DNA from 3 places in the Psychrobacillus sp. FSL H8-0484 genome. Region 2 is predicted to be linked to each of the others. Evidence: riboswitches for the same ligand, from Rfam matches in the RefSeq annotation. Region 2 holds a riboswitch; each other region holds the start of a gene.

Region 1 (10,364 bases), 2.1 Mb from region 2:
TGACACACCTTGGTCGATATGGCGTTGACGTGCGGCATTTTGCTTTAATGTCCAATGTTGATCTATAAAGTACGCAGATTTGTAAAACCATGTCGTTTCCGAATTTAGATCCGGTACTGTCACAGGAATTTTATAATCCTTCTTCTCTTCCGAGTACGACTTTTGGAAAATCGGATCTATGCTCGCCGTGCTTCCTGCTAAAATCGACGTAGATGAGTTTGGTGCAACAGCCATTAAGTAGCCGTTACGGATGCCATTTTCCGCGACTTCCTTACTTAATTCATTCCATGCTTCGCTTTCGTATTGACGTTTTTCAAAATACGATCCTGTTTGCCAGTCCGACCCTTCGAATAAAGGATATGCCCCTTTTTCTTTTGCAAGCTCTACGGAAGCTTGAATTGTTAAGAAAGCGACCTTTTCATATAGTTTATCTGCAAACTCCACTGCTTCATCGGACTCCCAGCGGATGCTATTTAGTGCAAGTAAATGATGCCAACCAAAAGTACCAAGGCCAATTCCACGATATCTTGCATTCGTGCGATCCGCTTGTGGAATCGGAATCATATTCAAATCAATCACATTGTCGAGCATGCGCACTTGGATTTTAATTAAGCGCTCCAAAACATCCGCTGGAACTGCTCGTCCAAGGTTAATGGAAGATAAGTTACAAACAACAAAATCCCCTGCTTTCCGACGAGTCACAATAACATCATCTTCTAATTGAATGGATTCAAACGAAGTAGCACTCTGGTTTTGGAATATTTCTGTACATAGATTACTGCTGTACACCATACCGGCATGCTTATTTGGATTACTACGATTTACCTCATCGCGGTAAAACATATAAGGCACACCTGTTTCGAGTTGAGAACGCATAATTCGTTTCATCAAGTCAATCGCTGGAACTGTTTCACGAGATAAACGACTATCATTTACACATTCCTCGTATTTTTCTCGGAATGAACCTTCTCCACGTTTCTCATCGTAGAAATCTTCTAGAGAATAGCCTTTTAACTGACGAACTTCATGTGGATCAAATAAATGCCACTCATCACGAGCATCTACTTTTTCCATGAATAAATCCGGCAAGCACACACCCGTGAAAATGTCGTGCGCACGAAGACGCTCATCCCCGTTATTTAAGCGTAAATCTAGAAATGTGAAAATATCTTTGTGCCAAACATCTAGGTAAACTGCAATTGCCCCTTGACGCTGACCTAGCTGATCTACACTCACTGCAGTGTTGTTTAATTGTTTGATCCAAGGAAGGACCCCGCTTGATGCGCCGACAAATCCACGAATAGAAGAACCACGACTACGCACTTTCCCCATGTATACACCAATTCCGCCACCAAATTTAGAAAGCGTCGCTACGTCTGTATTGCTATCGTAAATCCCTTGAAGACTGTCATCAACTGTGTCAATAAAACAACTAGATAGCTGTCCGTGAGGCTTCCCTGCATTAGAAAGTGTTGGTGTTGCAACAGTCATATATAAATTACTCATTGCCCAATATGCTTCTTTTATCTTGCCAAGACGATTTTTTTTCTCATCTTTCATAAGTGTCATTGCAATAATCAACCAGCGTTCTTGCGGAAGCTCGACGATCGATTTATCAAAGTCCTTTGCTACATAACGATCAAGTAACGTTTTTAATCCGATATATGTAAATAAAAAATCTCGTTGCGGCACAATAAGTTCTGCTAACAGTTGCAGTTCTTCTTGGGAATAAGATTCTGCAAGACGTTTGTCGTATAGACCTTTTGCCACTAATGCTTGTACATTGCTTGCAAACTTACTGTATACTGCGTCTGGCGTTGTGTTTCTATGTATTGCTACTTTTTCATATACATCAGCTAAATGAATGCGAGCGGCGACGAATGTCCAATATGTTTCTTGTTCATCTAAAAAGCTTAGTGCCTCGAGTGACATGGACTTGGACCACGCAGACGTTGTACCTTCTGGGAATTTCTTCATCCATCTTTCATGAGTTTTTAGAAGAGGTGCTATATTTTCTTCTCCAAACTCTTTTATTAATTGATGTAATACTTCTTGTTTTTCTGTATTCGTAACAGTTGTCATTTCTTATTCCTCCTTGTTTTTAAAACAGCAAAAAAGCGATGCCTCTTAGCCTCTTCGGCTGAGTCATCGCTCACGTTTAAAAAGTAGGAAACAACAGACACATCAATGGTTCGAGATAGAGTCTTCGCCCCCACCTCTCAACCCCCGAAGAAAGTGTTGCTTCACCGATGAAGAGGCAGGTCTACTGGCTCGTGCTTCGTTCTTCTGTTGGCCTTCCCACGATTGCTCGCAGTGGCTATTTCAACAGTCGTCCACACTTACAGTTGCGGGGACAGCTTCGGCTTTAACCGAATTCCCTTTTAAACCATAAAGGTACCTATTCATCGTTCACATACTATATATTGTGTTCACTTCATTTATACAATCTAACATATTGTGTTTATACTTGTATAGAGGGAAAAAAGAACTGTGTCTCTGAAAAGCAGTTCTCCCAACTGAATACGTCCGGATAAATATTTTTCTGACCGGATAGAAAAATTTATGACCGTATAGTTTCATTTCTGACCGGATAATATTTTTTATGACCGTTCAACCTTATTAATCATCCGATTCACCCGAAAATGTAAAAAGCAGACATCCTACTAAAATGTCTGCCCATACTTCCTTACATAAACACAATAACCGCTAACACAGCCGCTAAAATAAGACGATAGATTGCAAATGGCGTTAACTTAATACGTTCAACAAGTTTTAAGAAGAATTTAATAGAAATTAGTGCGAACACAAATGCACTTAAAAATCCTACAATATAAAAGCCCAGGTCATCCATATTAATTTGTTCCCAGTTTTTCAGAACTGAAACAAGACTTGCTCCAGCCATAATTGGTACAGCCATAATAAATGTAAAGTCTGCAGCTGTCTTATGACTCATTCCAAACAAGACACCACCAGAAATCGTTGCTCCTGAACGGGAGAAACCTGGCCATAATGATAGACATTGAACAAGACCTACTTTAAATGCTTGCGCATATGTAATTTGGTCAAGCGTAACAATCTTCGGTTTTTTAGGTCCAAATTTATCCGCAACAATCATCAAAATAGCACCTGCAACAAGACTGAAAATTACGGTTTCCACTCCAAATAAATGATCATCAATAAAGTCTTTAAAAGCAAATCCGAGAATAGTCGCTGGTAACATACCAACAATCACATGTAGCAAATTGAACTGCTTGCTCGATTGTTCACTTTCTATTTTATACAATCCTACTAAACTAAATAATCGTTTCCACATAACTACAACTACAGCTAAAATCGAACCTAGCTGTACAACAATTTTAAATGTATTAGCCGAGTACATCCCTAAAAACTCTTCTGTTTTCAGCCACATATCATCGACAATAATCATATGTCCTGTGGATGAAACAGGGGCAAACTCTGTCATACCTTCAACAAAACCTAATATAAGTGCTTTTAACAATTCTAGAATTTCCATAAGATCTCCTTAGTCACGTTTTTTAAAATACCAAACAAGAAATGCAACACCAACTATTGCTAAAATAATATACACTATGTTGGAGTAGATATCCATATACCCTACGATTTCATTCCAGTTATCACCGACAGCTGCTCCAACGGAAACTAACACTGTATTCCAAATTAATGTTCCTAACGTTGTAAACCATAGGAATAACCAGAATTTCATATTCGACATCCCTGCAGGAATCGATATTAAACTTCTTACTAGTGGCACTAGTCTTCCGAAAAATACAGCCCAAACACCGTACTTGTCAAACCACGCATCCGCTTTATGAATATCTTTAATCGACAATCGTAAAAACTTGCCGTACTTTTTCACAATTTTCTCCAAACGTTCTACATCCAAAAGTGTGCCTATCCAATATAAAATAGCTGCTCCAACAACAGACCCTGACGTAGAAGCAATGATAATACCTAGCTTTGTCATCGTTGTTGTTGTCGTCATAAATCCTCCAAGGGTTAAGATCACCTCTGAAGGAATTGGCGGGAAAATATTTTCTGCCAATATTAATAAAAATACACCAAGATAACCAAACTGATTCATCCAGTCTGTAATCCATGCTTCCATTATGCTTTCACATCCTCTAACTTAATATTTACCACCCACAACTCTGATTGGCTGCCTAATCGAATAGGTGGACCCCAAAACCCAAATCCTGATGATACAATCGCGTGCAAACTTCCCTTTTGTTTATATCCATAATCAAGTTCAAATATTTTTCGTGTGAAAATATGATTCGGCCACATTTGACCTCGATGAGTATGACCAGAAACGTGAAAATCTACTCCTTCTTTTTCAGGAATTAGTAAATTCGAAGGCGTATGATCCATGACAAACCATGGTAAATTGCGCTTTTCTGGCGCTAATCCCGAAAGTTGCTTTCTTTTTTTATTCGTCAAATCTTCACGACCTGTCAAATACAACGAATCTGCCAGTAAAATGGTTTCATCTAACAACATATGTACATTGGATGCTTCCATTTCTTCTACTAATAGAGGAATCTTTTTACCATAGTATTCATGATTTCCAAGGACCCCATATACACCATACGTGGAATCTAGTTGTTTCATCACTTCGGACATGCCGTTTTTCACAAACCAGATTGGATCATCATCTACCAAATCACCGACTAACAATATCAAATCTGGATGTTCTTCATTTGCTTTTTTTACAAAACGTTTTAAATGCGCCTTATTGGATAATAAACCAAGATGGAAATCAGAAGCAACTACTACTTTTAGTTTATCCAGCTTTGCATCCTTTTTCGTCATCTTTATGGATAGATCTCGAACAACTGGTGTAAAGGCGTTGTAAGTTCCAATCATCAAAATAAACAAAAATACAGCCAAGATCATCCAGCCAATCCATCTTAACTGACTTGGGAAAATCCACGTCACTATGGTCCCTATCGGAAAAAGAATAATTCCATACTGCATAATAATCATCCAGTAGGATCCTATTATATTAAATAATCGGAGCCGGTGGTCAATTCTCGCAATTAATATTGCATATCCAATTAAACCCCATACAACACCGAAGAACCATTTATTCACAGGTATGAATGTTTCTAACCATGCATGGACACTCCACCCAAAATAAAACACAATAGCCGAGTATACAAGGATTACTAATAAAATGGCTCCGAATCTTTTCATTTTAAGTCTCCATTTTTTGTATTTTTTATTTAGTATAACAGATTTTTAATGGGCTAATCCCTTCTACGTCTCTGGACCTAGAGAAATATCATGTTTAAGCCCGTTTGGATATGTTAACGGAATTGATAAGCTATATATACAAACGAGAGGAGGAACAAACATATGAAAAAATTTGGTTTAGTTTTACTTGGGTTTATCGCTGGGATTGTGGCACTAGTTAACTTAGGTCCACTTTTAGGGCTCGCGGTATCGGCGTTGATCGTCTTTGCAGGGGTGCATTTTTACTTAAAAAGTGAATCTACCTTTTTAAAAATCTTTTGGGCGAGTGTTGGAATCATTGGATTACTTTCCGCTGTTGCCAACATACCAGGATTCGTTGGAATATTAGCCATCGTAGGTGTGTATTACGTTGTGAAGACATGGAAAAAAGAAGATGTTAGCTTTTCATCATCCATTGTGAAATCGGATGACCCATTTGTAAACTTTGAAAAACAATGGAACGAGCTTTATAAATAAGGAGGAAACGGATATGTCATTATTAAAAAGATTAAAATACTCAATAGAAGCAGACTTGCACAAGCTTTTTGATAAAAAAGAAGAAAAAAATCCAATCACGATGCTCAATCAATACATTCGCGAAGCAGAAAAACAAACAGAGCAAACAGGTAAATGGTTAGAACGCCAAGGGAAATTAAAACAAGAACTTGAAAAAGAGCTAGCCGAAACATTACAAATGGTTGAAAAACGTCAGCATCAAGTAGAACTTGCAACCGCTAGCGGTGAAGAAGATTTAATCCTTTTTGCACAAGCAGAAGTGAATGCGTATAACGAACGAGCAAGTGTTTTACAAAATAGCATTCACCAAACGATGGAGGAGCTTTTCGGCTTAGAACGTAAATACGAAGAAATGAAGCATAAAGTAAAAGATATGAAAGTACGTCAATTACAATTGATGGGAAAAGAAAATGTAACACGTGCACATCATCAAATGGACAAAATACTGCAACCTGAGCAAAAGCAAAAAAACTTTGGTACATTTCAAGAGATGGAACAATACATCGATCGCCTTGGACAAAAAATTGAAAAAGAGCATGAAGTAACTTCTATGGAACAAAGATTAGAAATGTTAGAAAAAAACGAACAACCGAAGTCTGAAATTGTGTAAACTAATAAGTATAGTCGGGAGAAGGTACTCGCCTTCTCTTTCAATATTCTTAATGCGAAGAAGGAGGATTACTTCATATGAAAGAAAACCAAACAAACAAGTTAGCCTTCATTCTTATTTGCTTTGTTTTCCTTATGTTTATAGAAGCAACCGTTTTTGGTAATGGCAATATAGTATTAGTTCTTCTTGGCATCGGGATGATGTACTTTAGTTTGCGCAAACAAAGACGTTTTTTATTTTGGACTGGTTTTATTTTGCTCCTTATCGCTATTTTTTCTATGTGGAGCTTACGTCTATTTTTAATAGCAATTATGCTGTACGCCCTTCATAAGCTTTGGAAAAATGAGCCTATCTCTCAGGTGATTAGACCATTTGGGGCTGTTTATGAAGAAACACCAAATAGTATTATTCAAAATAAGTTATTTTCTGCACAAACGACTCCGTTTCAAGCGTATGAATGGCAAGATATTCACGTACAAAGCTTTTATGGCGAGTTTGTAATTGATGTGACAGAAACCGTTTTGCCAAAAGGTACATCGCTTATTTCTATCCGTCAGTCCCTTGGAAAAGTAGTCATTTATGTCCCATATGAAATTCCTGTCAGACTCCATTATGCAACAATTTTAGGAGAAGCGAATATTTTAGGTCGAGGAATTCAACGTTTATGGAATCAATCTGTCTTATTAAAGGATGGCTATTTAGAGGATGTAAACTATGCTTCAGAGCTAGTAATTTCCGTTTCTACATGGATTGGAGATATCGAGGTGATTCGTAAATGAAGATATTCCTAGGGCAAGGTTTCTCGATTTTTATTATTTTATTAACACTTGCAACCTTACTGTTGTACGCCATTTGGGGATGGCCAAACGAGGAAGCATGGTGGTTATTACTTGAAATGAAATATGCACAAATTCCTTTTGGTGCATGGGTCATTATTGTATTGGCATTTATAAGTTTTAGCTTTTCCTCAAATACACTACAGAAGGTTCGCGATCAGGAAAAGAAAATTGAAAAAAGTTTAAGACCTTTGCTAGATGCAGAAACATTCGTACCAAACAAAAAAAAATATACGTATTCGAAGCGAATGCATGTCACTGCCAATCAATTAGAGCAACTCATTTTGACCCAACGAAAAACATTGCAACGAATTACGAACGAAAAAGCGGAAGCTCAAGATAAAATTATACAAGAAAGAATTGTCCAAGAGCGTCAACGATTAGCAAGAGAGCTTCATGATTCCGTTTCACAACAATTATTTGCAGCATCTATGCTCCTTTCCACGATGGTTGAAATCGAAGTAGCCCAAAACGGAGAAGCTCCGAAAACCTTAATGCAAACAGAAAAAATTGTTCAGCAGGCACAGCTTGAAATGCGCGCATTGCTCCTCCACCTACGACCAGCAGCCCTGCACGATAAGACACTAAAAGAAGGTCTAGAAGAATTACTAGTAGAACTACAAGAAAAGGTCTTTTTCACAATCCGTTACCGATTAGAGGAAGTTTCTCTGTCGAAGGGCGCCGAGGATCATTTATTCCGCATCGCACAGGAAACGTTGTCGAATACGTTGCGTCATTCTAAAGCTACAGAGGTGGATTTATTATTTGTAGAACGTGATGGCTTAGCCATCTTCCGTGTGCAAGATAATGGCGTTGGATTTGAAATGGGCGAAGGAAAAAATGGCTCCTATGGCATTCAAAGTGTACGGGAAAGAGCAGTTGAAATTGGTGCTATCTGTAAAGTAGTATCTGTCCCTTCGCAAGGAACAATCGTCGAAGTGAAGCTGCCGATCGAGAAAGAGCTTGTTCAGCCACTTAGCGTTGAAAAGCAATCACTATCCGTAGTGCAGAAAGCAATTACCGAGGAGGAAGCTACTGAGTCACCAAAGTGACCTCGAGCAGCTATCGCTTAGGATAGTAGTAGAAGAAAGGGGATGCAGGGAATGATACGTATTTTATTAGCAGATGACCATGAAATGGTACGCATTGGCGTGTCTGCTTATTTACAAGCACAACCTGATATGGAAGTAGTTGCGGAGGCGGTGAATGGACGGGAAGCCGTGAGCCTTGCACTCGAACTTAAGCCAGATATTATTTTAATGGATATGGTTATGCCGATTATGAATGGTGCGGAGGCAACACGTGAAATCGTTCAAAAGTGGCCCGAAGCCAAAGTGATGGTTGTGACGAGCTTTATTGACGATGATAAGGTATATCCTGCATTAGAAGCAGGAGCAATAAGTTATTTATTGAAAACATCCAAAGCCTCTCATATTGCGGAATCCATTCGTAAAACATTAAATGGAGATGCAGTTTTAGAGCCTGAAGTGACGAATAAAATGATGAAGCGCATGCGTCAAGGATCTAATCACTCTCTGCACGAAGACTTAACGGAGCGAGAGCTAGAAGTGTTACTTCTTATGGCAGAAGGCAAAACAAATCAGGATATAGCGAACACTCTTTTCATCGCACTGAAAACAGCTAAAACACATGTCAGCAACATATTATCCAAACTGGAAGTGAGCGACCGCACACAAGCTGTTATTTATGCATTCGAGCATCAATTGGTTCCGCCCAAAAAATAACCTATATGAGCAGTTCATCATATGCTAATGGAAAGACGGAGTAAAGGATGTTTGTGTTCATGATACCGGAAGATCCAAATAACGAGCTGCAACCTAACTTGAGCGACACCATCGGATTCATTGGCTCTGTCATTGTTACATTTGGATACATTATTGGCACGCTCGGTGAAGGTATTGCATTATCTGAAGCGGCTCGTGCAGAGCAGAAAGACAAACAAGCAGGATTAGAACAGCAACAACAAATGAAGCAGATACAAAGTAAGCTGGATTATCTCGTACACGAAATGGAAACATTGAAAAAGAAGAAGAGATGACCTATTCACTAGGAAATCTCTTTTTTTATGAGGCATGAAGTAACCTAAATCAGAATGTTTTAGGTTAACCTCTTTTATTCCAGTTCCAGCCATTCTTCTAAAAACTCACTATATTCCCCTTGATAATACTCATTAAAGAAGAACTTTCTTCAATGTACCTCCCCCATAGAGTAGATTTAAAAAAGGATAATCCCGTTAAGGATTATCCTTTTCTCATATCATGTAACCATTCTTCAGTTTCTTCGGCGCTAATAAAATGATGCACTTTATGGGGGTATTTCTTGAACTTCTTTAGAAACTCCGGCTTCATTTGCTCTTCAAAATATTTATTCCATTTGAACATTCGGCAAAAAATAGTGAATGTTGGTCGATAGTTAGCTTTTTCTATTCTCAAGAGCTGCCGAATATACCGTATGATTATCCGCTGTAATCGCTTCCTAATAGGAATGTCTAAAAAAATAATGTGATCTGCTTCTTTCAACCCAGCGTCTGTCCAATCCATATGCACACCTTCTATGACCCAATTATCTAATGCGATAGCATTTTGTAACAATTGATCGCGCACTTCCACTTCATTACGAATATCGGCACCTACTGGATTTCTGGTCCATACGAAGTTATCAGTTTCAAAGTGGGGTACCTCCAGTTTACTTGCTATTTTTCGAGCAAGCGTTGTTTTGCCACTTCCCACCGATCCGACAATATAAATCTTCATTATTTATTCCGCTGTAGCACGATTTAATGCATGAATGATTCCAGCATGAATGCCTTCGTGCCAAATTATGAATTGCACAATAGCCTCTACTGTTTCCATTTGATGAAATTTACCGATTGCCATTGGTTCTGTTAAGCTATTTTGCAAATTATCTTTGAGTACCGCTTTAATTCGTTCAGGTTGCTCCTCTAATGCACGTACCAATTCATCCATTGTTGGGGGTTCTACTTCCCAGTTACCTGGGCTTGTACCAGGAACAAATAGAGGAAACCACTCTGGATGCATGGGCTCATATGACGGAATTGCACGTTTCGTAAGTGTTTCCATTGTCGCAAATAGATGCCCCGTGTTCCATCGAATCGTATTGTTAAATCC
Region 2 (10,364 bases):
CAGGCAATTTGGAAACCAGCTGATGGGGCAATGAATTCCATTTGGGAATTAGTTTGTCATTTACTTTTCTATGAAAAGAGATTTCTGATGCGATTTCTTGGTGAAACAGCGAATGAACCACAGGCAGAAAATAATGAATCTACATTTCGATTACCAACTGAGACGTTAGAAAATTGGAAGGAAACAAAACAAGAATACTTTTATGTTCATCGTGAACTTGGAAAAATACTAGCAAAATCAGAACATGAAGATTTGTATAGACAGATCCCAGGAGAAGATAATTCATTAGTGCTTGAACTGAAGAGTTTAGCATTGCACGACGCATATCATATTGGGCAAATTGTATTCCTAAGTAAAATGCAAGGAGCTTGGCCAGGGAAACGCAGCTTTTAAAAAAGCTTCATTAGCTTTACAGTTATTCCATTATAGGGGGCTTTAATGGAATAAGAACGGGAACTTCCAAATCGGACGTTCCCATATTTTATACATGAAAAACAACAATACTACTTAACAAAGCATTTGATTATGAACACGTAATGGCATCTGAAGAAAATTCATTTCAAATAGAGGTTGCTGGAATTACTTGGGCTTTTAGTATGGTTTGTTATATAATAGGAATCTTTAAATTTTCAAACTCTGGAAAAGTAATTTCTTCTTAAATTAATGGAGGCTTTAGTTAAAGAACATGGATTGCTTAGGCAACACTTTTTTCTTATTGAGCTAACGCAACAGGTTAGTTTAACAAGAGAAGTGGAATTTTTTTCTCTTTTATATCGCATATGAGCAAAATTAATAAAAGCCTGACACTTTAATGTGAGGCTAGGGTATTATTATTCTAATTCATCTAATCTTTTCTATAATATCTTTATTTTAGATTTATTGGTAAATTCATTGAATAAAGAATTTGCTTAGGTTAATCTTTAAAAAAAGGGATTTCGGGTTTTATAAATGAGGGGTGGATAAAATGAAACAGTTTATGACGTTTATCGTTGCATTTTTGCTAACGATTCCTATGATATCCAACGCAAAAGCGGAGTCTAACCAAGCATTTTCAGATTTAAAAGGAAACAGTGCTGCCGAAGCAATTTTATATTTACATGACAAGCATATTATCAGTGGCTATCCAGATGGTACATTCAGGCCAAATGAACCTATAACGCGTGCACAGGCAGCGGCAATGTTATTGAAAGCACTTGATATAGAGGTAATTGAAAATCCTACCGTTCAATTTAAAGATGTAACACCCAAATCGAACTATTATTCCATACTAGCGACAATCAATGAAAAAGGAATAATTCGTGGAGAAAATGGTTACATGCGACCAGGGGAAACAACCTCTCGCGCACAAATGGCTGCCATTTTGCGGAGAGCGTTCGATATGCCTTTAGACAGTTAGCCAACTTTTACAGATGTATCTCCGGCACATTGGGCCTATTCAGATATAAATAGCATTGCTAAAAATCGGGTTGCAAGTGGTTATCCAGATGGTTCTTTCAAACCTTCTAATATAGTTACACGTGCACATTTCTCCGCATTTTTAGCTCGTGCAATGGAAGATTCGATGAAAGTGAAAGCTAATAAATCCTTTGTTGGTGAAATCGGTTCAGAAATTGTCCGAGACGGTTGGAAGTATACGACTAAAGACGACAAGCTAGTCAAAATAAATCAACAGACAAATGAAGAAATTGTCTTACTTTCAAGTAATAATTTTGACCGTGTAGATGGCCACTTTGAGGAGAGACTTGGAAGAGATTTCCCGATTATTTTATACAATAATGATCTCTATATCCCATATCAAAGAGTTATCGGAATGATGACTGAAATTCCTTCTTCATTTGGTTTGATGAAGACAACGATAGAAGGTGGAAAGTTTGAAGAAATTAATCTTCCGTTTATGTCGTATAATATAAGAGAAAGAAACATGTATGTATGGAATGACAGAATCTACTATACAGTAGAAAAAGAACCACGTGGTTTTGAGCATACCTATAAAGATGTACCCAATGTAGATGATCCCTTATTTCTTTATTCCATCAATTTGAGTGGTGGAGATTTAAAATTAGAATCCAAATTTAGTGCTCGATTCATTTTTGAGGATATTGGTGGAAAAATCGGTACATTCCCTTATACACAAAATCATAAATCCGTAGAGTATGAGCATTCAACCATCTACTATTTCAATAAAAAAGGGGTATTTAAATACAGTTTATTAGATAAGAAAACAGCTCAACTATCTAGCATTCAAGCAAAAGATATAATAGTAACAGATAAAGGACTAGAGATTATAGATGTACGAGATAAAAAACATATATTGAAAAAATAATTGATAAAAGCATCCTCAGGGGTGCTTTTTCTATTTATTTATAATCAATTAATCTCTAGAAAACTTTTCTTAACATAAGAAATTAACTTCGCCATACTAAAGTGAATCTAAAGAAAGAAAAAAGTCATGCTTTATTTTATTTTTTATTTAAATATCTTAGTATCGGCACGTTAGCTCCCCAAACGAACATGGCATATATATTCCATTTCTTCAACTGAAGATTCCACTTGTTATTACCAAATTATTCCTATCGATAATTGCATGTTCCCCTGGAACGCTTTGAATAATATAGCGTTTTCTCTTTAGAGCCAGAATTTATAATATGTACAAATTCTGAATAAATACCAACCCTAACATATACCGTCTCTCCTGGTCTTAATGTATCCGCTGCTTTTTGAATCGTATTCCACGGAGCTCCTATCAGAGTTAAATTTTATCATTTCAATACGTATTCTATTTGTGGTGATTGTTTCTCTAGTTTGACACCCTTTAGAAAACATAATTTCAAAAATCGCCATTTCCATTGAGGAATGAGAGGATTCACGAAGGTGTTCAATCTCTCTACCTTGGGCTCTTTAATTTTGGAAGTTGGATTCTTACTCAGGTAGCCTTCTTCATGAGACCAACGAAAAAACAATTTCATAAAGCGGATACGATGTGCAAGTCTGGCTGGTTTTAAATGCTTGCCGGATATAGCAAGATGTTCCTTTAGTTGATTTGTATCCAGCAAATCCATCTCTACATCTTTAAAATAACCAATTAGTAGCAAAGACTGTAACTGGTATGCCTTCAATGTTTGCGAAGAAAAACCTTCAATTCGCTTATAAGCTTCAAACAAAGCCCATGCTTTTGACAGTAACAATTCCATTTTCCCCCTAAAATAGTAATATTAAAGGGATTATTGCCAACTTAATAGAATTATAGCACAAGGAGTGCTTTTACTAACGGGGTATTATAGTTTAAAAATTTTCTACGATATAGGGGAGGAAAGTTAAAATTGGCTAATATAAAAAAAATATGTTTAATTGCAATGATAGTTATGACCGCTGTTTCATTTGCAAATTTTTTAGGATTTAGTATTGCTGGGATATCTGTTATTATCGGTATTGCGTTTTTCTTTATTAATAGAAATTTGGAAAAAAATGTTTCTGCTGACACTGGACTAAACGCAAAGGCAATTGGAACGAGTCTGAAAGACAAAACAATTTATTTTTGGATTGTTTTACCGCTGATTTTAAATGTTGTTTGTATTGTGTTGGCAAAATTAATTTTGCCCGAATACATAGAACATCTTTATGAAAGAATGGAGTTTGTTGTTTCGTTAGATAAGATAATATTTCTCGTCTTTCAACTTGCTATTTTAGCATTGGGTGAAGAAATTGCGTGGAGGGCTTTTTTCCAAAAGCAATTGAATAAAGCACTACCAATAATACCTACTTTAATTTTTACATCCATAATATTTGCATTTGGTCACATTGTGGAGGGGAATATTGTTGTAGTCGCTTATGATATTTTCTTTATCTTTATAAATAGTGTTTTATATGGTGTGATATTTAATAAAACAAACAATGCTTGGATAAGTGCTATATCGCATTTTATTGCAAATTTATTTAGCATTATTGTAATATCATTTTTGTTATGATAGTGACTTTGAGCATAATGTATTTGCCCATTTCGATTCCATTCTTAAAGAATAAGTTACAGATTTTCTTATTCTGCTAACGGGTGTTTTACTTGAAGATTATGTGCTGTTTAGAAAGCTCTTTTTTCTTGTCCAAATAAAGACGCAAGTTAGTTTAATAAAGGTACCTTAGTTATAATTGAAAATAAATTACTTTAGGTTAAAACACGGACAGTAATGTTAGGAAGTGAGTAACAATGAACAAATATAAAAACTATGTGAGTAAAGCGATTCGTTATGAAATATTTGGGTTTAGAAAAAAAGCCATTGAAATAATGGAAAAAGCAATGGAACAGCCATTTTCAAAATTAGAAATGGGAAGTGGATTGATTTATATAGGTTTAATGTATCGTAAATTAAATGAATTAAACACAGCGAATGAATATTTTGAGAAGGCATTAAATTTATGCAAAGAAGAACAATATCCTTATAGTTCTGACTTTAAAATTATTATTCAATGTTATTTAGAAAATGAAGAATTAGAAAAGGCAACTAAATGGATTCATCATTTAACAGAAAGAGCCAACTATGATAAGAAATTTTCTAAATTGAAAAAACTGAAATTGTATTGAGGTGCTGTGAGAAATATTTTGTATAGATTTATGATGTATTTTTAACTGTATAGGTTAAAAATACTTTTTTTATGGAAATATTCGGCTCATCAGCAAGAGTAGGGGATGATATCGCTATTCTATCACTTGTTGGATGTTCGCAGCAAGATGAAAAAGAAACAGCTAAAGATGATAAAAAGGTATTTACTTTTTCTTGGTCAGGAGATAATGGTGACGTTGTATAAATTATGCTAGAATGTAAGATAAGTGAATAAAAATTGCAGAATATAGGGGCTCTTTAACAGAGCTTAATAGGGAATTCGGTGCAAATCCGAAGCTGTTTCCGCAACTGTAAGTGTAAATGACCACAGAGTAATACCACTGTCGAATGAAGAAAAATGCTTCTAGTAGATGGGAAGGTTCTGATTAGGGATACACGAGCCAGGAGACCTGCCTATATTCATCGTATAACTCTCTTCGGAAGCTAGGAGAACTTACGGCAAATGGATGGACGGGCAAACTGTGTTTTGCGCCCTTTTTTCTGTTTTCCTAAGATGCTTCTCTTCATAAAAGAGAAGCATCTTTTTTGTCGTACGAGTTTAAAGCAAGTAATTTCACTAGAAAAAATTTTAGGAGGTAACAAATGAATACTTATAACAAATGGTTGAATATAGCGATTGTATTTATTTTATCATTCTCGCTATTATCACCTGCTGCAATTGCGGAAGTGCAGGAATCCGAACCAAACGAATTAGATACAAGTTCTAATACTAATAACTTCGATGAACATAGTATTCAATCTAATTGGGATACGTCACAAATATCGACTAATGCACTCTCCTCAAATATAACGAGTGATGGTGCAGAAATCGATGTTACAACACTAAACGAAGCCCAACCTTCAGGCTATGTGACGATTTCTGTTGAAAAGTTTACAATTGGCCAAGGATACGCAATTGAACCAATCCAAGTTCCTTTTTATGATGGTGAAATGGTAGGTCAAGTTGTTGCTAGATTACTAGAAAGTGGTAACTATAATAATGGTTCAACTGACGAAAACATTGTCTACTTAGCAAATATTAGAGATAGTGAAAGCATCGTTAATATTCCACAATATATACAAACAGAAATAGCAAAAGATGACCCTTCAATTCGTGGGAAAGCTGATAGTGACTGGCTTGGACAGTTTGACTACACAAATATGTCCGGTTGGATGTATACCGTAAATCACGAATTGCCGAGTTTCGGAATGAGTGAGTATGAAAACATAAACGAAGATGTTATTCGATTACAATTTTCAGTATATGGTTATGGTCGTGACCTTGGTTTCGGTTTCGATGATTGGGAGACTGGAGAGCCCATTAAACCTTATATTGAAGTTGCTAACAAAGACGCACTAACAGCAAAAATTGCTAAAATTAATAGTGCTCCAAATAAAGACGAAATTTTAGCAAATGCAAATGTAAAGTCTGCTTATGATGACGCATATGAACAGCTCACGAATATGGAGAGCAGTCAAACAAATGTCGATGCAGCACTCGCTCAATTAAATTCGGCCTTAAATGGAAATAATGAAGAAATTGTTGAAGCTGATACAACAGCTTTGCAATCAGCTATTCAACAAGCCGAGCTCAATAAAGCTTCCGTGAAAGTAAGTGAAGATGGACAAGATATAGACCCTACTGATTATTGGGTATCTCAAGCAGTGCTAGAGGCATATACAAATGTAATTGTAGAGGCTCAACAATTAATTGCGGATGAAAATGCAATTCAAACCGAAATTGATGCAAAGGTTTTAGCACTCGATCAAGCCACTGATGTATTTAATGCAGCAAAAAGTGCTGGTTTACAAACTGTTGTTACTAGCGAAATAAAATTCACTGTCGCACCTAAAGCAGTGAAATTAAAGCTTTATGATACGAATGAACAAGAAATAAGCATAGGCGTTGGTGTAGAAGGAACGTATAACGTATACACAGCAACAATAGCAACAGGCAATTATCGCTACGAAGGCTTTGATAGCAATAATAAAAGTGTTGGTGGTGGACAGCTAACAGTTACAACTGAAGCAAATCAAGAATTTCAATTCCGCCAACTTAATTTTAAAGCAAGTAATACAGGCTGGACTGTAGATAATGATTACACTGTCAAAGTTGGACAGGATATGCCAAGCGACACATCACTAAAGCTAGGTGATGTAACTGAACAAGGGCAGATTCCTGTATTAGCTCTTGCAGGAAAAACATTCTTCTATACATTTGAACCAGATGCTAAGCACACAGAATTTATTACATTAAGCGATAGTAGGACCATAACAATTGGAACATCAGCTCAAGCGATAAGTGCAGCAATTCCATTCTCAGGGAATATAACGTTCACAGTTCCGCAAGATGCACAATTATTTGTCGGAAAGAAAATTAAACACTTTATTTCATTTGAAGAAGTATTACCTAAGCGTGAAGCAGAGATTAACCAAAATGGTACAAAAACATACGCATTCAAACTAGTGAATGGTGGAAGTTATAACTACCGAGTGAGCCAAGAAGGTAAGCTGACAAATACAGGTACATTTACAGCGAATGCACAAAATGCAACACTAGAAATTACAAAAGAACAGCTCGAAATTCAATCACCACAAGCAATACTAAATAAAGGTACTTACCTTGAAGGTAATATTTATTTAAATATTAACGAACAAAATCATTTGAAGTTAAATCAAGGTGACAACTTTAAACTACTCCCTTTACGTAGCTGGCAAGCTTTAATTGAAGGAATTAACAACTACTTCTTTGAGCCTGATTTCCATTATGAAATTATTACAGGAAATGATGTAGTGGAAATTGAGCCAGGAAAACCAGGAAGCTCTGCGACAGTAAATGCTTTAAAAAATGGTACAGCGATTGTAAAAGTTACTTATGATGCTTTGAAAGTAAACGGTTCAACTTACATTAAAGATGCAAATGATGCATTTAGTGCAATTTGGCCAGAAAATGTTGGTCTATTCGTAGTAACTGTTGGACAAGGTGAAATGGGCATTTCAACAGGTATTGAAAGTAATAAAGAACGCAATCGAAAAGCAAATGAAGGTAAAACAGGCAATGCGATTATGAACCTTCAAAACGGTATTTTTGATGCTGATATTGATAGTGTTTATTATGTTCAAGGAGAACCAGGAGCATATTATACATTCAAACCAAGTTCAGGAAGCTCAGTAAGCGTTCTACGTCCTATTATTAATCATGATTTAGGTACTGTTTCTTATGGTGATGGTACGTTTTCAACAGAAAATGCAAAATTAAATATCGACGACTCTTTCACCATTTTATTAACTGAAGGACGTAATATCGTTAAGGTTGAAAAAGATGGGAAATCTGAATATCATGTGATGACAGCACGTCCACTTGACGTAATAATTGAAAATCTTACAACACCGAACAAAGAAATAGTTCCTGGCGATAAAGTAAATGTTACTTTAAAAGGCCTCTCTTTCCCAGCAAATAAGCTATCAGGAATTTACAATTTCCAGGGGCAGTTAAGATTCTTTGCTGGACCTGAAAATACTCTTGTTTTAGGTGATGCAAGACAATATAATATGACAACACAGGCGAATAGTATTACGTTTACAATTCCGTCAGAACATAATGGGGAATATAGTTTACGAAACGGTCATATTCGAGTAAGCTCATTCGGTAGTCCGATTGGTGACCACCGAAATATTGATCCAACAGTAGGTGCAAACCCTAACTTTACTGCATCAGGGAGAGAAGGATACTATAGCATCTTCCCAACGATCACAATTATCGACGGCCCTACAGATAAAGTAGAATTACAAACTGCGATTGAAAAAGCTGAACAAAACAAAGCTTCAGTGAAAGTAAGTAAAGACGGAAAAGATGTAGACCCTACAGAAAAATGGGTAACTCAAGCTGAATTAGATGAGTACGCAAATGTCATCGTATCTGCTCAACAACTAATTGCTGATGAAACGGCGACACAAGAAGGCATTAATGCGAAAGTTTTAGCACTAAACCAGGCAACAGATACATTTAATAAAGCTAAAAAACCAGGAACAAAACCTAATGTAAATACTCCAACTCAACAGGCTTATAATACCGTTGGTAAATACATGGTAGACAAACTGCATGATCCTAAGTTTGGTAATGAATGGTGGATTATTGCATTAGCTCGTGGTGGCTACGAAGTACCCGCAGGCTATTATGACACTTATTATAATAATGTTGTTGACTATGTTGTTTCTAAAGACGGTGAGCTAGATAAAAGAAAATACACTGAATATTCAAGACTAATTATTGCCCTTACTGCTATCGGCAAAGATCCGACAAATGTAGGTGGTTACAACTTAATTGAAAAACTATCAGATTTCGATAAAGTTGTTTGGCAAGGCATAAATGGTGCCTATTTCGCGTTAATTGCTCTTGATACTTGGGACTTTGAATTACCTGAAACGGCAACGACTACACGTGAAAAACTAATTGATTTCATTTTAGATAAGCAACTTGCCGACAAAGGCTGGGCTCTATCAGGAACTAAAGCAGACCCTGATATGACAGGAATGGCGATCCAATCGTTAGCGCCATATTACAACAGTAATCCAAAGGTAAAAGAAGCTGTTGATAATGCATTAACTACTTTAGCTGCTTTGCAATTAGAAAATGGTGGCTATAAAACATGGGGTATAGAAAACGTTGAAAGTGCAGCTCAAGTTGTCACTGCACTTGCTAGCTTAGGTCTTGATGCGAACAAAGACCCGCGCTTTAACAAAGTTATCGGGAATATTATGACTTATTATAGTGTAGAAGATGGTGGTTTTAAACATGTTCTAACTGAAACGAAAGCGAATGGTATGGCAACTGAGCAAGCTGGTTATACATTAGCTGCTTATCATCGTTTGCTAAACGGTCAAACAGCACTTTATGATACTTCTGATGCGAAGTCGAACAATCCATCTAACCCAGGTGATGGCGGAAATAACCCTTCTAATCCAGGCAATGGCGGAGATAACAACAATCCAGGTGGAAATCTCCCATATGGAGATACAAAGTTCTTAATTCGAATTTCATCTTCGGAAGTTCCATTAAGAGCAACAACTGTTGAGCTATACCCAGGGGAAACAGTATTCGACGTATTAAAACGTGTGACAGCTGAAAATGGTATCTCACTAAGCTACCGTGAAACTCAATATGGTACTTATATTGATGGCATCGCTGGTCTTTATGAGTTTGATCGCGGTCCTTTAAGTGGCTGGATGTATCGTGTAAATGGCAACTTCCCTTCTTACTCTGCGGCACTTTACACATTATCTCCTGGTGATTTTGTTGAGTGGCTATATACACTTGATTTAGGTAAAGATATCGGTGGCTATGTCGACGGAATCGAAAACGGTGGAGCTCCTGGTGGAGAAGTAAATGCAGAGTGTAAAAAGGGAAAAACAGAGGATTGTAAAGTAGTAGATAAAGATAGCACAGTAGTTGAGATTTCAACTGAAGAAGGCAGTGACAAAGCATTCATAACAGCTGAAAAAATTCAACAATTTATTGATAAGAATATTCAAAAGCTTGTTATTAAAAGTGAAAAAAATTTCAAGCTAGAGGTTCCTACATCTTCATTTAAAGGCATTACACTTGCAAAAGGTGAAAAAGTAGTTGTCTCTGTTACTACAGAGCCTGGGAGCAAACAGTTCACTGCGAATTTTGGAATAGAAACGGCTAAAGGTCGAATAAAGCCAATTTCTCTAGATAAAGACTATTTAAAAGTTACGCTACCAGCTGATGACGTAAAACCGAATACT
Region 3 (10,364 bases), 1.7 Mb from region 2:
CAAATACAACGCAACTGCAATTCGAAGATGGCCATTTTCAAGTGGAATACGAATTGCTTATAAACGAAGAAGTTGCTGGTACATATACATTAGAACTAATTTATACGGAGGCGAAGTAAATGAACGCAGTAGAAAAAGTACAACAATCGATTAAAACAGCTTTACAACAAGCTATTTTAAAGGCGGAACTTGTAACAGAAGAGCAAATTCCATCTATCCATTTAGAAACACCAAAAGATAAAGCAAACGGTGACTATGCAACTAATATTGCGATGCAGCTGACTAAGCTTGCGAGAAAAAATCCTCGTCAAATCGCGGAAGCAATTGTAGCAAACCTTGATATGTCAGGAACAATGATGGAGAAAATTGACATCGCAGGACCTGGGTTTATGAATATTACCGTTCGTAAAGATTATTTACAAGAAGTAATTAAAGCTGTACTAACAGAAGAAGAAAAATACGGACGTACGAACTCAGGAGCTGGAGAAAAAATTCAAGTAGAGTTTGTTTCTGCCAATCCAACTGGTGATTTACATTTAGGGCATGCGCGCGGGGCATCTGTTGGGGATTCATTATGTAACGTCTTGGACTTTGCTGGATACGACGTAGCTCGTGAATATTATATTAATGATGCTGGTAATCAAATCCACAATTTAGCTGTTTCGATTGAAGTACGCTATTTTGAAGCATTAGGTTTAGAAAAAGAAATGCCAGAAGATGGTTACCGTGGGCAAGATATTATCGATATCGCAGCAAATCTTGTAAAAGAGCATGGCGATAAATTTGTTCATATGTCGGATGAAGAGCGTTACAAAGCATTCCGTGCACATGGGTTAAAAGTTGAGCTTGCTAAGCTACAAAAAGACTTAGCGGATTTCCGTGTTGGCTTTGATAACTGGTTTTCTGAAACTTCATTATACGAAGATGGTAAAATCGAGGTAGCATTAAATAAATTACGTGCGAATGGTCATATCTTTGAAGAAGAGGGAGCTACATGGTTCCGTTCTACTACTTTTGGCGATGACAAAGACCGTGTTTTGATTAAAAGTGATGGATCATTCACGTATTTATTGCCAGACATTGCGTACCATGAAGATAAATTAGTTCGTGGCTTCGATCAACTGATCAATATTTGGGGAGCGGATCACCACGGGTATATTCCACGTATGAAAGCTGCTATTGAAGCACTTGGATACGAGCGTGAGAAATTAGAAGTTTCCGTTATTCAAATGGTTCAATTGTATAAAGACGGCGAAAAAATGAAAATGAGTAAACGTACAGGGAAAGCTGTTACGATGCGCGAGCTTGTAGAGGAAGTTGGACTGGATGCAGTTCGTTATTTCTTCGGTATGCGTTCGGGCGATTCACATATGGACTTTGATTTAGATTTAGCAGTTTCTCAGTCAAATGAAAACCCTGTGTATTATGCCCAATATGCCCATGCACGTATTTGCTCAATTCTACGTTCTGCTGAAACACAAGAGTTGAAAGCTTCAACGGATTCACTTGAATTATTACAGAGTGAAAAAGAATTAGACTTATTGAAAAAAATCGGTGATTTCCCACAAGTCGTGGCAGATGCTGCAAAACTTCGTGCACCTCACCGTGTAGCAACTTATATTCAAGAATTAGCTGCAACATTCCATAGCTTCTATAATGCGGATAAAGTTTTAGATGCAGAAAACGTAGCTCTATCAGAAGCGCGTCTTGCATTAGTAACATCTGCTCGTCAAACAATTGCAAACGCACTTCGTTTGATTGGTGTAAATGCTCCAGAGAAAATGTAATTTGTAGTATTAAAGGGGCTGTCTAATAAGCTCATAAATTGAAGCAGGTGTAGAAAAACGAGTCTTTTTCTACACCTGTTTTTTTATACTTTTTATAAAACTACTATTTTTTGTAGGCAATTGAATGTAGTGGAAGACGGCGACTCCAGCGGGAATAGCGTGAGCTGAAGGCCCCGCAGGAGTGAAAGCGACGAGGAGACTGAAGCCATGCCCGCGGAAAGCGTCCGTCTGGAACGGAAACCAATACATTGGAAAAGGGACCATCTCTAAGTCACTATATGACTTTAGGGACAGCCCCTTTTTTTCTCGATGATGGCTTACAATAAAAAAGTTTCTCCATAGCATAGATGTGAATCGGTCGAATAACATCGGAATTTGGTAGAATAGTATTAATTATCGGTCAAATAATATGAAAACCTCTGTCGACAACCATTTAATTTAAGGTATAATAAGTGCATTGCACAATACATATTTTATTGCATAGAGGTGCTCAAGTTACGGATTACTAGAGTTAAAAGGGAAGCTGGTTAAAGTCCAGCGCGGTCCCGCCACTGTAAATGATACGGTTGTATCATGAGTCAGAAAACCTGCCTTTATGAAATTACACCCACTGCCTACGAGGATAGGTTTGGTGTAGATCGGCTTGGCCATTTTTTCCTCGCAGATTTATACCTATATCTATCTCTCATTCTATGGATGGGAGATTTTTTGTTGCAAAAACTTAGGAGGAATGACAAATGAAGAAAATATGGCAATTATGGATGGCATCCGCATTAGCAGTTTTACTATTAGTAGGATGTGGACAAGAAGAAGCAAAACCTGTTGAAAACACTGAAAGTCCACAAGTAGAAACTGCGGTAGAAGAAACAGAATTCCCGATCACAATCACAGATGCAGTTGGCAATGATATTACATTAGAAGAAGCACCAAAAACAATCGTTTCAATGATGCCAAGCAATACAGAAATTTTGTTTGCACTTGGATTAAATGAAGAAATTGTTGGTGTAAATGATTACGATAACTATCCAGAAGAAGCACTTGAAAAAGAGAAAATTGGCGGTATGGAATTCAATGTTGAGAAAATCGTATCCATGAATCCAGACATCGTATTCGCACATGAGTCAAGCCTTGGAATGGGCGAAGCAGGATTACAACAAATCCGTGACGCTGGTGTGAAAGTTTTCGTTGTAAAAAATGCAGTAGATTTCAATGAAACTTATACAACCATCGAAGAAATTGGTCGTGCTACTGGTAAATTAGCAGAAGCACAAAAAATTGTAGAAGATATGAAAGCAAAAGTAGAAGAAGTAAAAGAGAAAGTTGCAAAAGTAGAAACGAAGAAAACAGTATTCGTAGAAACATCGGATGTTCCTGAAATTTACACACCTGGTAAAGGAACATTTATGCAAGAGATTTTAGATATGGTGAATGCTGAAAATATTGCAGCAGATCAAGAAGGTTGGTTCAAAATTGAGCCAGAAGAAATCGTAAGCCGCAATCCTGATGTGATTATTGTTATGTATAGCTATGTACCTGGAATTGTAGAGAGCGTAAAAGCTCGTGATGGATTCGCTTCTATTTCTGCTGTGAAAAATGATGCAGTTGTTCAAGTAGATGAAAACTTAACAAGTCGTACAGGTCCACGTCTTGCAGAAGGATTAGAAGAAGTAGCAAAAGCAATTTATCCAGAGGCATTTGGTGAGTAAAGTCATGATCGGCTACATCCTGTCGATTGCTGCTCTATTAGTAGCAATTTGGCTCGGTGTATCGGTCGGATCCGTACAGGTACCGATCAGCACATTATGGAATACGGGAGCAGATGAAATCGCGACCAATATAGTTTGGAAAATTCGTATGCCACGGGTTGTACTTGCAGGGCTAGTTGGTGCCTCACTAGCCATTGCAGGTGCCGCGTTTCAAGGTTTATTAAAAAACCCGCTTGCAGATCCTTATACGTTAGGAGTGTCGTCCGGTGCCTCAGTAGGTGCCGTGGCTACGCTCTTTTTCGGTATTTCGGTACCCTTTTTAGGAATATACACATTACCTGTTTTTAGTATGATTGGTGCATTCCTTACGATGCTCCTTGTTATTACATTTGCTAAACTGGTCGACCGTTCCATGAAGATGGAGACCATTATTTTAACTGGGATTATTGTTAGTTCCTTTTTAGGTTCGGTTATTTCCTTGATGATTGCACTAACTGGGGAAGAGCTTCGCCAAATTATTGGTTGGCTGCTTGGTAGTGTATCGATGCGTGGGTGGGATTTTGTGCAAATGGCTTTACCATTTGTTGTGATTGGCTCGGCTTTATTAGCATGGAACAGAAGAGAATTAAATGCGATGCTATTTGGAGAAGAGCGTGCAAAGCATTTAGGAGTCGATGTGAAAAAGCGAAAAATGATGATACTAATCGGAGGATCGATGCTAACGGGAACGGCGGTTGCTGTGTCTGGAACAATAGGATTTGTGGGACTTGTCGTTCCGCATATGACAAGGCTTTTATTTGGTTCAGATAACAGACATGTGTTACCGTTAAGCTTCATTAATGGAGCTGCGTTATTAATCATTTGTGATTTAGTGTCTCGCACCATTATTTCGCCAACCGAGTTGCCAATTGGTGTCATAACAGCATTTATTGGTGCGCCAGTTTTTGCATTTATTTTCTTTAGACAACGGAAAAAAGGAGGCGTTTAATATGTTGAAAATAAAAAAATTATCTGGTGGTTACGACCACCAACTAATCGTTAAAAACGTCTCCTTCGAAGTTGAAAAAGGAGAAATGCTAGGCATCCTAGGACCTAACGGAAGCGGGAAATCCACTTTACTGAAAGTGATGAGTGGAATTTTACCGATGAAATCAGGAGACGTTCTGATCGACGAGAAATCTCTCCAATCTTATTCTCCCAAAGAACTAGCTAGGAAAATGGCGGTTCTTCCACAATTACATAGTCATGCATTTTCACACACAGTTAGAGATACCATTTCACTCGGGAGGTATCCTCATCAAAGTGGCTGGTTTTCCTCGTGGTCGGGTGAAGATGAAGCGGCAGTTGCCGAGGCAATGAAACTGACCGCAATAGAAAGATATGAGCATCAGTTGTTAGACCTATTGTCAGGAGGGGAGCAACAGCGCGTATTTGTTGCCCAAGCGCTTGCACAACAAGCTCCTATTTTATTACTAGATGAACCGACGAATCATTTAGACATTGCACACCAAAAGCAATTACTCGATACGATTAAAACGCAAGCTATTGAAAAAGGCATCACGATTATTAGTGTCTTTCATGATATAAATCTTGCTTCTCTATACTGTGATCGATTGTTATTAATGGATCAAGGGGAAATAAAAGCAATCGGTGAGCCACATGAAGTAGTAAAGAAAAGTCAGGTTGAAACGGTGTACAAAGCTAGAGTTAGCACAAATCCACATCCTGAGCGACCAAAACCACAAATTACAATTCTTCCAGACGTGAAGGAACAGAAGGATGAACAACTCATTACAACAGAAAACTTTCAAGTCACGGGAGATTTGGTCGTATTTCAAGCGGAAACGCAGCTAAAAACATGGTCCTCTGCCGTAATAAATGCGGGAAGTGGCTGGTATAGAAACTTCGTCAATCGAAGAGTGGTTGCTAATTATGCTTGCGACAATGTGCAAGAAGAAATGTTAGCGTACTTAGCTGATAAGGGGTTTTCGGAAGCAGATACCATTGGAATGATGACTGCGGTCCAAACAAAAGACGCAGTTATAAAAGAGTATGACACGCCATTTGGAAGTATTGTCATCATGGTTACTGCCGGAGTCGGAAATGCGGTAGATGTTTCAAGAGCACATGAAATTGAGATGCTGCCTGCTATCGGTACGATTAATACATGGATTATTATCAACGGAGAACTTTCCGATGAAGCATTTATCCAGTCTGTTATTACTGCAACGGAAGCAAAAACGAAAGCGCTAGCTTTTGAAGAAGTAAAAGATCCACGGACAGGTACAATTGCAACTGGAACATCCACGGATAGTGTTTTAGTTGCTGCGACTCAAAAAGGAACGCATATTCCATACGCTGGTCCAATTACGGAAATCGGTAAAAAAATTGGATTAGGCGTATTTGAGTGCACAGTAGAAGCAATTCAAATATACAAAATAGCAAAAGGTTGGGTATAGGATGGGTCCGCATATTATTGCCATAGCAATTGGCCTATTACTGGACCGAATCATCGGAGACCCGCCGAATTGGCCGCATCCAGTCCGATGGATCGGATCGCTTATTTTAAAGCTAACCGCTCGGTTGAATAAAGGAAGAGCAAGGAAAGCAAAAGGATTTCTACTAGTTTTTATTGTAGTAGGTATCACATTTTTCGCTATATTAGCCATTTTAATTGGAGCTTATTCGATGCATATGGGCGTTGGAATTGCTGTGGAAAGTATTCTCATCGCATCAGGACTTGCTCAAAAAAGCTTGCAGGTTGCGGCAATGGATGTGTATAGACCTTTAATCAAGAAAGATTTACCTGCTGCGAGACAAAAACTTTCGTGGATTGTTGGACGAGATACAGAAAAACTAGACGAAAAAGAGATTACGAGAGGTGTCGTGGAAACGGTATCTGAAAATATTAGTGACGGGATTACTGCTCCACTTTTCTATGCATTTCTTTTAGCAGGTGCACCTGGGTTGTGGCTTTATAAAGCCATTAACACGCTCGATTCTATGGTTGGCTACAAAAACGAGAAATATGAAGAATTTGGCTATGCATCTGCAAAGCTGGATGACATTGCAAATTACATTCCGAGCCGTTTGACGGGCTATATTATTATGCTATGGGGCAAGAAAGAAAGTGCATTACCTTTTAGACAGCGAATGAAAGGCTGGTGGCTTGATGCGAAAAAGCACCCAAGTCCAAATAGCGGCTACTTAGAAGCTGCTACAGCCTATCAGCTAGGTATACAACTCGGTGGAATCAATACATATAAAGGAATCGTATCCAATCGAGCTTTAATGGGAGTTGGAGAAGTTCCGCTAAATCCTAGCCATATTTTAGGGGCCATCTCCCATCTAAAAACAGCTGTATTTCTATTTTGGCTTTGGATGATGGTGATCGGAGGAGTTTTATTTGTCATTACCTAATCACGGGGCAAACGCGCATCACGTATATGAACGTCTAGGTATGAAAATACCAGAAATGGTGATTGACTTTAGTGAAAATGTCAATCCATTAGGGCCGCCTGCATTTGTAAATGAAAAATGGTCCACATATGCAGAGTTAATAACTAAATATCCAGATCCGCATGGAGAACCATTTCTATCTGCAGCTGGACAATACCATCAAGTAGATGTCAATCAGGTGATAGTAGGAAATGGTGCAGCAGAAATATTCGCAAGCCTTGCAAAACGATATGAAAACAAGCGGGCTGTGTTGATTCACCCAACTTTTTCGGAATACGCAGCCACGCTTACACCTTATCATGTGTACATAAAAGAAATAATTGCACCACAAGCTCTTCCCTTGGACGAAGTGTTAGATGAAGTAGAATTTGCAGAAGTTATTTATATATGCAGACCGAATAATCCAACCGGCTACTTGATCCCGTTAAAAGAGATCCTACAAATAGCAGAGTATGCGAGAAGATATAAATGTGAAGTTATTTTAGACGAAGCGTTTCTAGATTTTATTGATGAAAGCGAATCATTTATACCGTATTTAAAGGATTTCCCGAATGTCATTGTCGTGCGTTCGATGACAAAAATGTATGCGATTCCTGGTTTGCGACTTGGATATGCTATTGCGGACGAGCAAATCATTAAAGAAATTCGCAGCAGAATGCCGCACTGGAATAGTAATGCTATTGCAACGACGATTGGTGCCGATTGCTTAAAGGAAGAAGAATATCGAATGCAGACAATTACCTTTGCGAAAGAAATGAGAGAGCAAACCAGAGTATTTCTTGAAAAGTGGAACTGTACTGTTCTTCCATCTCAGACGAATTTTATTTGTTTTCAGCTTCCTAATCCTGCGCGATCGAAAGGGTTTTTCGAATATTTATTAGCAAAGGGCTGTGTCCTTCGCCATACCGAGAATTTTAAAGGTTTAGACGGGAAATGGTTTCGTGTTGGCATGAAAGAGAAGCTGCAAATGGAGCAATTGCAAAAGGAGATGACCGCATGGTTCGAGGAAAACTTGTCTTCATAACGGGTGGTGTGCGGAGTGGAAAAAGTAGCTTCGCCGAACATTATTTGATGAACGAGCAAGCAAGGCGAAATGTGTATGTTGCTTCTGGAGTTGCGGTAGATGGTGAAATGGCGAAACGAATTGAAAGACATCAGGAGGATCGTGAAAATTATCCAGTCAAATGGATGACAATCGAGCAGTCAAGACACTTCGAACAAATCGTTTCGCAAATTCAAGTAGGAGACGGCATCCTTTGGGATTGTGTTACTACATGGCTTGCCAACGAACTTTACGAAAGCAATATGGAAGAAGTGGAAAAACAACTTTACCATGCAATCGATCAATTATTAGAAAAAGCTAAGGTAGTCGTCATCGTTTCGAATGAAGTGCTCGATGAACCATTGTCTACTTATGAAAGTGTCGTCCTCTATCAAAAGTGGATTGGCCAAATTCATCAGCAGCTTGTGGCAAAAGCAGATTACGCATTTGAAATGGAATACGGCATAAGCCATCAGTGGAAATGAGGGATATACGTGAAAGGATTAATGGTGCAAGGAACCGCTTCTAGTGTAGGGAAAAGCTTGGTCTGTACGGCTATTTGTCGACTGCTTGCAAATGAAGAAAAAAGAGTGGCACCTTTTAAATCACAAAATATGTCCAGCTTAAGCATTCATACAGCAGAAGGCTTTGAGGTTAGTGTTTCGCAAGCATTGCAGGCTAGAGCTGCCAAAACTCCCTACTTAACGGACATGAATCCGATATTATTAAAACCTTCTGGGAATATGGAAACAGACCTAATTATCCTTGGGAAAAAAGAAAATAGAATGAATGGAATGCGCTATCGCGAACAGTTTTTTGAAGAAGGCCAACAGCTTATAAAAAGCAGTTTAAGAAAGCTATCCGATTCCTATGAATACCTCATTTTAGAAGGTGCAGGCAGTCCTGTTGAAATGAATTTAAAAGATCGAGAATTAGTCAATATGCGGGTTGCCGATTTGGCAGATGTTCCGGTTATATTAGTAGCAAATATCGAATATGGTGGTGTGTTTGCATCCATCGTTGGTACCCTTGCCCTACTGCCAGAAGCACAGAGAGACCGAGTGAAGGGGATTATTATTAATAAGTTTCAAGGAGATATCTCGCTATTCCAAGATGGCATTGACTACATCAAATCGTATACAGGAGTCGACGTATTAGGGGTTGTCCCTTATTTTCCGAATGAACTGGAGGAAGAAGACGGTGTAGCAAAAGGTACTAAAGCTTCCTCCGATGAACAAATAAATGATTGGGCAAATCATTTTAAAAAGCACGTAAAGTGGGAAGAAATAGTAGCTATTTTAGAGGGCGATAAGGTGAATAAATGACAAGCCTTTTACTAGCACTTCAATTTTTCACCATCGTTCCTGTTCATAAAAATTTACCAATGGAAAAGCGACAAATTACAGGCATGTACAGTTTTTTTCCATGGATAGGTGCTAGCATAGGGGCGATTACTTGTGCACTGCTCTACTTCGAATGGAGTCCATTAATGACGGGATTCGGCATTGTACTTCTAGGGATACTCTTTTCTGGAGGTCTCCATATGGATGGGTTTATTGATACATCGGATGCGTTCTTTTCCTACAGAGATCGAGTGAAACGATTTGAAATTTTAGACGATCCACGAGTCGGGGCTTTTGGTGTGATGGCAGTGGTTTTATTAATCGTAGGTAAAGTAATTATTGTAGCGGAAGTGCTGGCAACTGACACGTTTCATTGGGTTTTTGTATTACTTATTCCTTTTTTCTCAAGGGCTACACTGGTGATGCTATTTGGGTTAACTAGAAGTGCAAAGGAAAGTGGCTTGGCATATTTTTTTAAACAGAAGATGCATGCGAACATAGTCCTACTAGCAACTGCATGTAATTTATTTGTCGGTCTCTTCGTACTAGGATGGCTGACAAATGGGATGATTGCACTTACTTTTGCGGTCGTCTTCGTATTATTTATTTGTGTATTCCGCAATTGGGTCATGAAAAACTTCGGCGGTGTTTCAGGTGATCTGCTTGGTGCGAGTGTGGAAGTTTCGGAGGTGGCACTATGGCTGACGCTTTTATTATTACTCTCATAAGGCACTTGCCGACACAAGGTAATCGTGAGAAAAAGTATATTGGCTGGACCGATGAACCGATCATTTCTGGAATAAAAACGAAATTCCTTTCACAGGAAATGAAACAAGTTATCGGCAGTGATCTGCTACGTTGTAAGCAAACGGCAAAACAAATATTCAAAGAGGTTCCTTATATTCCAAATAGACAACTGCGAGAATGCTCCTTTGGTGATTGGGAAGAAAAAACATATAATGAATTAAAAGAAGTTCCTTTATATAAGGAATGGCTAAATGACTTTCGAGCAGTAGTACCTCCAAAC

Evidence for each region. A riboswitch is a leader RNA that binds a small molecule or an ion and turns the genes downstream of it on or off. The one in region 2 is predicted to bind cobalamin.
Region 1: it holds a riboswitch for cobalamin, as region 2 does, so the genes downstream of both, MHH81_RS01115 (ribonucleoside-diphosphate reductase subunit alpha) here and MHH81_RS11195 (S-layer homology domain-containing protein) in region 2, are expected to answer to the same signal.
Region 3: it holds a riboswitch for cobalamin, as region 2 does, so the genes downstream of both, MHH81_RS03080 (ABC transporter substrate-binding protein) here and MHH81_RS11195 (S-layer homology domain-containing protein) in region 2, are expected to answer to the same signal.

What each region holds. Positions count from the first base shown of each region.
Region 1 covers NZ_JBBOSZ010000001.1:203,150-213,513, reverse strand. Annotated here, with positions in the region: gene MHH81_RS01115 (ribonucleoside-diphosphate reductase subunit alpha) at 1-2,082, opposite strand, end outside; cobalamin riboswitch at 2,240-2,417, opposite strand; gene MHH81_RS01110 (undecaprenyl-diphosphate phosphatase) at 2,687-3,514, opposite strand; gene MHH81_RS01105 (DedA family protein) at 3,524-4,126, opposite strand; gene MHH81_RS01100 (metallophosphoesterase) at 4,126-5,214, opposite strand; gene MHH81_RS01095 (lmo0954 family membrane protein) at 5,377-5,730, shown strand; gene MHH81_RS01090 (PspA/IM30 family protein) at 5,744-6,379, shown strand; gene liaF (cell wall-active antibiotics response protein LiaF) at 6,457-7,158, shown strand; gene MHH81_RS01080 (sensor histidine kinase) at 7,155-8,267, shown strand; gene MHH81_RS01075 (response regulator transcription factor) at 8,319-8,960, shown strand; gene MHH81_RS01070 (hypothetical protein) at 9,020-9,274, shown strand; gene MHH81_RS01065 (AAA family ATPase) at 9,477-9,989, opposite strand; gene MHH81_RS01060 (DinB family protein) at 9,993-10,364, opposite strand, start outside.
Region 2 covers NZ_JBBOSZ010000001.1:2,308,865-2,319,228, reverse strand. Annotated here, with positions in the region: gene MHH81_RS11230 (DinB family protein) at 1-393, shown strand, start outside; gene MHH81_RS11225 (S-layer homology domain-containing protein) at 965-1,396, shown strand; partial or broken gene MHH81_RS21345 (S-layer homology domain-containing protein) at 1,412-1,516, shown strand; gene MHH81_RS11220 (hypothetical protein) at 1,562-2,323, shown strand; gene MHH81_RS11215 (hypothetical protein) at 2,760-3,185, opposite strand; gene MHH81_RS11210 (CPBP family intramembrane glutamic endopeptidase) at 3,321-3,965, shown strand; gene MHH81_RS11205 (hypothetical protein) at 4,202-4,576, shown strand; gene MHH81_RS11200 (hypothetical protein) at 4,648-4,800, shown strand; cobalamin riboswitch at 4,828-5,027, shown strand; gene MHH81_RS11195 (S-layer homology domain-containing protein) at 5,199-10,364, shown strand, end outside.
Region 3 covers NZ_JBBOSZ010000001.1:644,135-654,498, forward strand. Annotated here, with positions in the region: gene MHH81_RS03070 (DUF1934 domain-containing protein) at 1-119, shown strand, start outside; gene argS (arginine--tRNA ligase) at 120-1,787, shown strand; cobalamin riboswitch at 2,255-2,396, shown strand; gene MHH81_RS03080 (ABC transporter substrate-binding protein) at 2,525-3,493, shown strand; gene MHH81_RS03085 (FecCD family ABC transporter permease) at 3,498-4,481, shown strand; gene MHH81_RS03090 (adenosylcobinamide amidohydrolase) at 4,483-5,952, shown strand; gene cbiB (adenosylcobinamide-phosphate synthase CbiB) at 5,954-6,913, shown strand; gene MHH81_RS03100 (pyridoxal phosphate-dependent aminotransferase) at 6,900-7,976, shown strand; gene MHH81_RS03105 (bifunctional adenosylcobinamide kinase/adenosylcobinamide-phosphate guanylyltransferase) at 7,949-8,479, shown strand; gene MHH81_RS03110 (cobyric acid synthase) at 8,489-9,319, shown strand; gene MHH81_RS03115 (adenosylcobinamide-GDP ribazoletransferase) at 9,316-10,065, shown strand; gene MHH81_RS03120 (histidine phosphatase family protein) at 10,035-10,364, shown strand, end outside.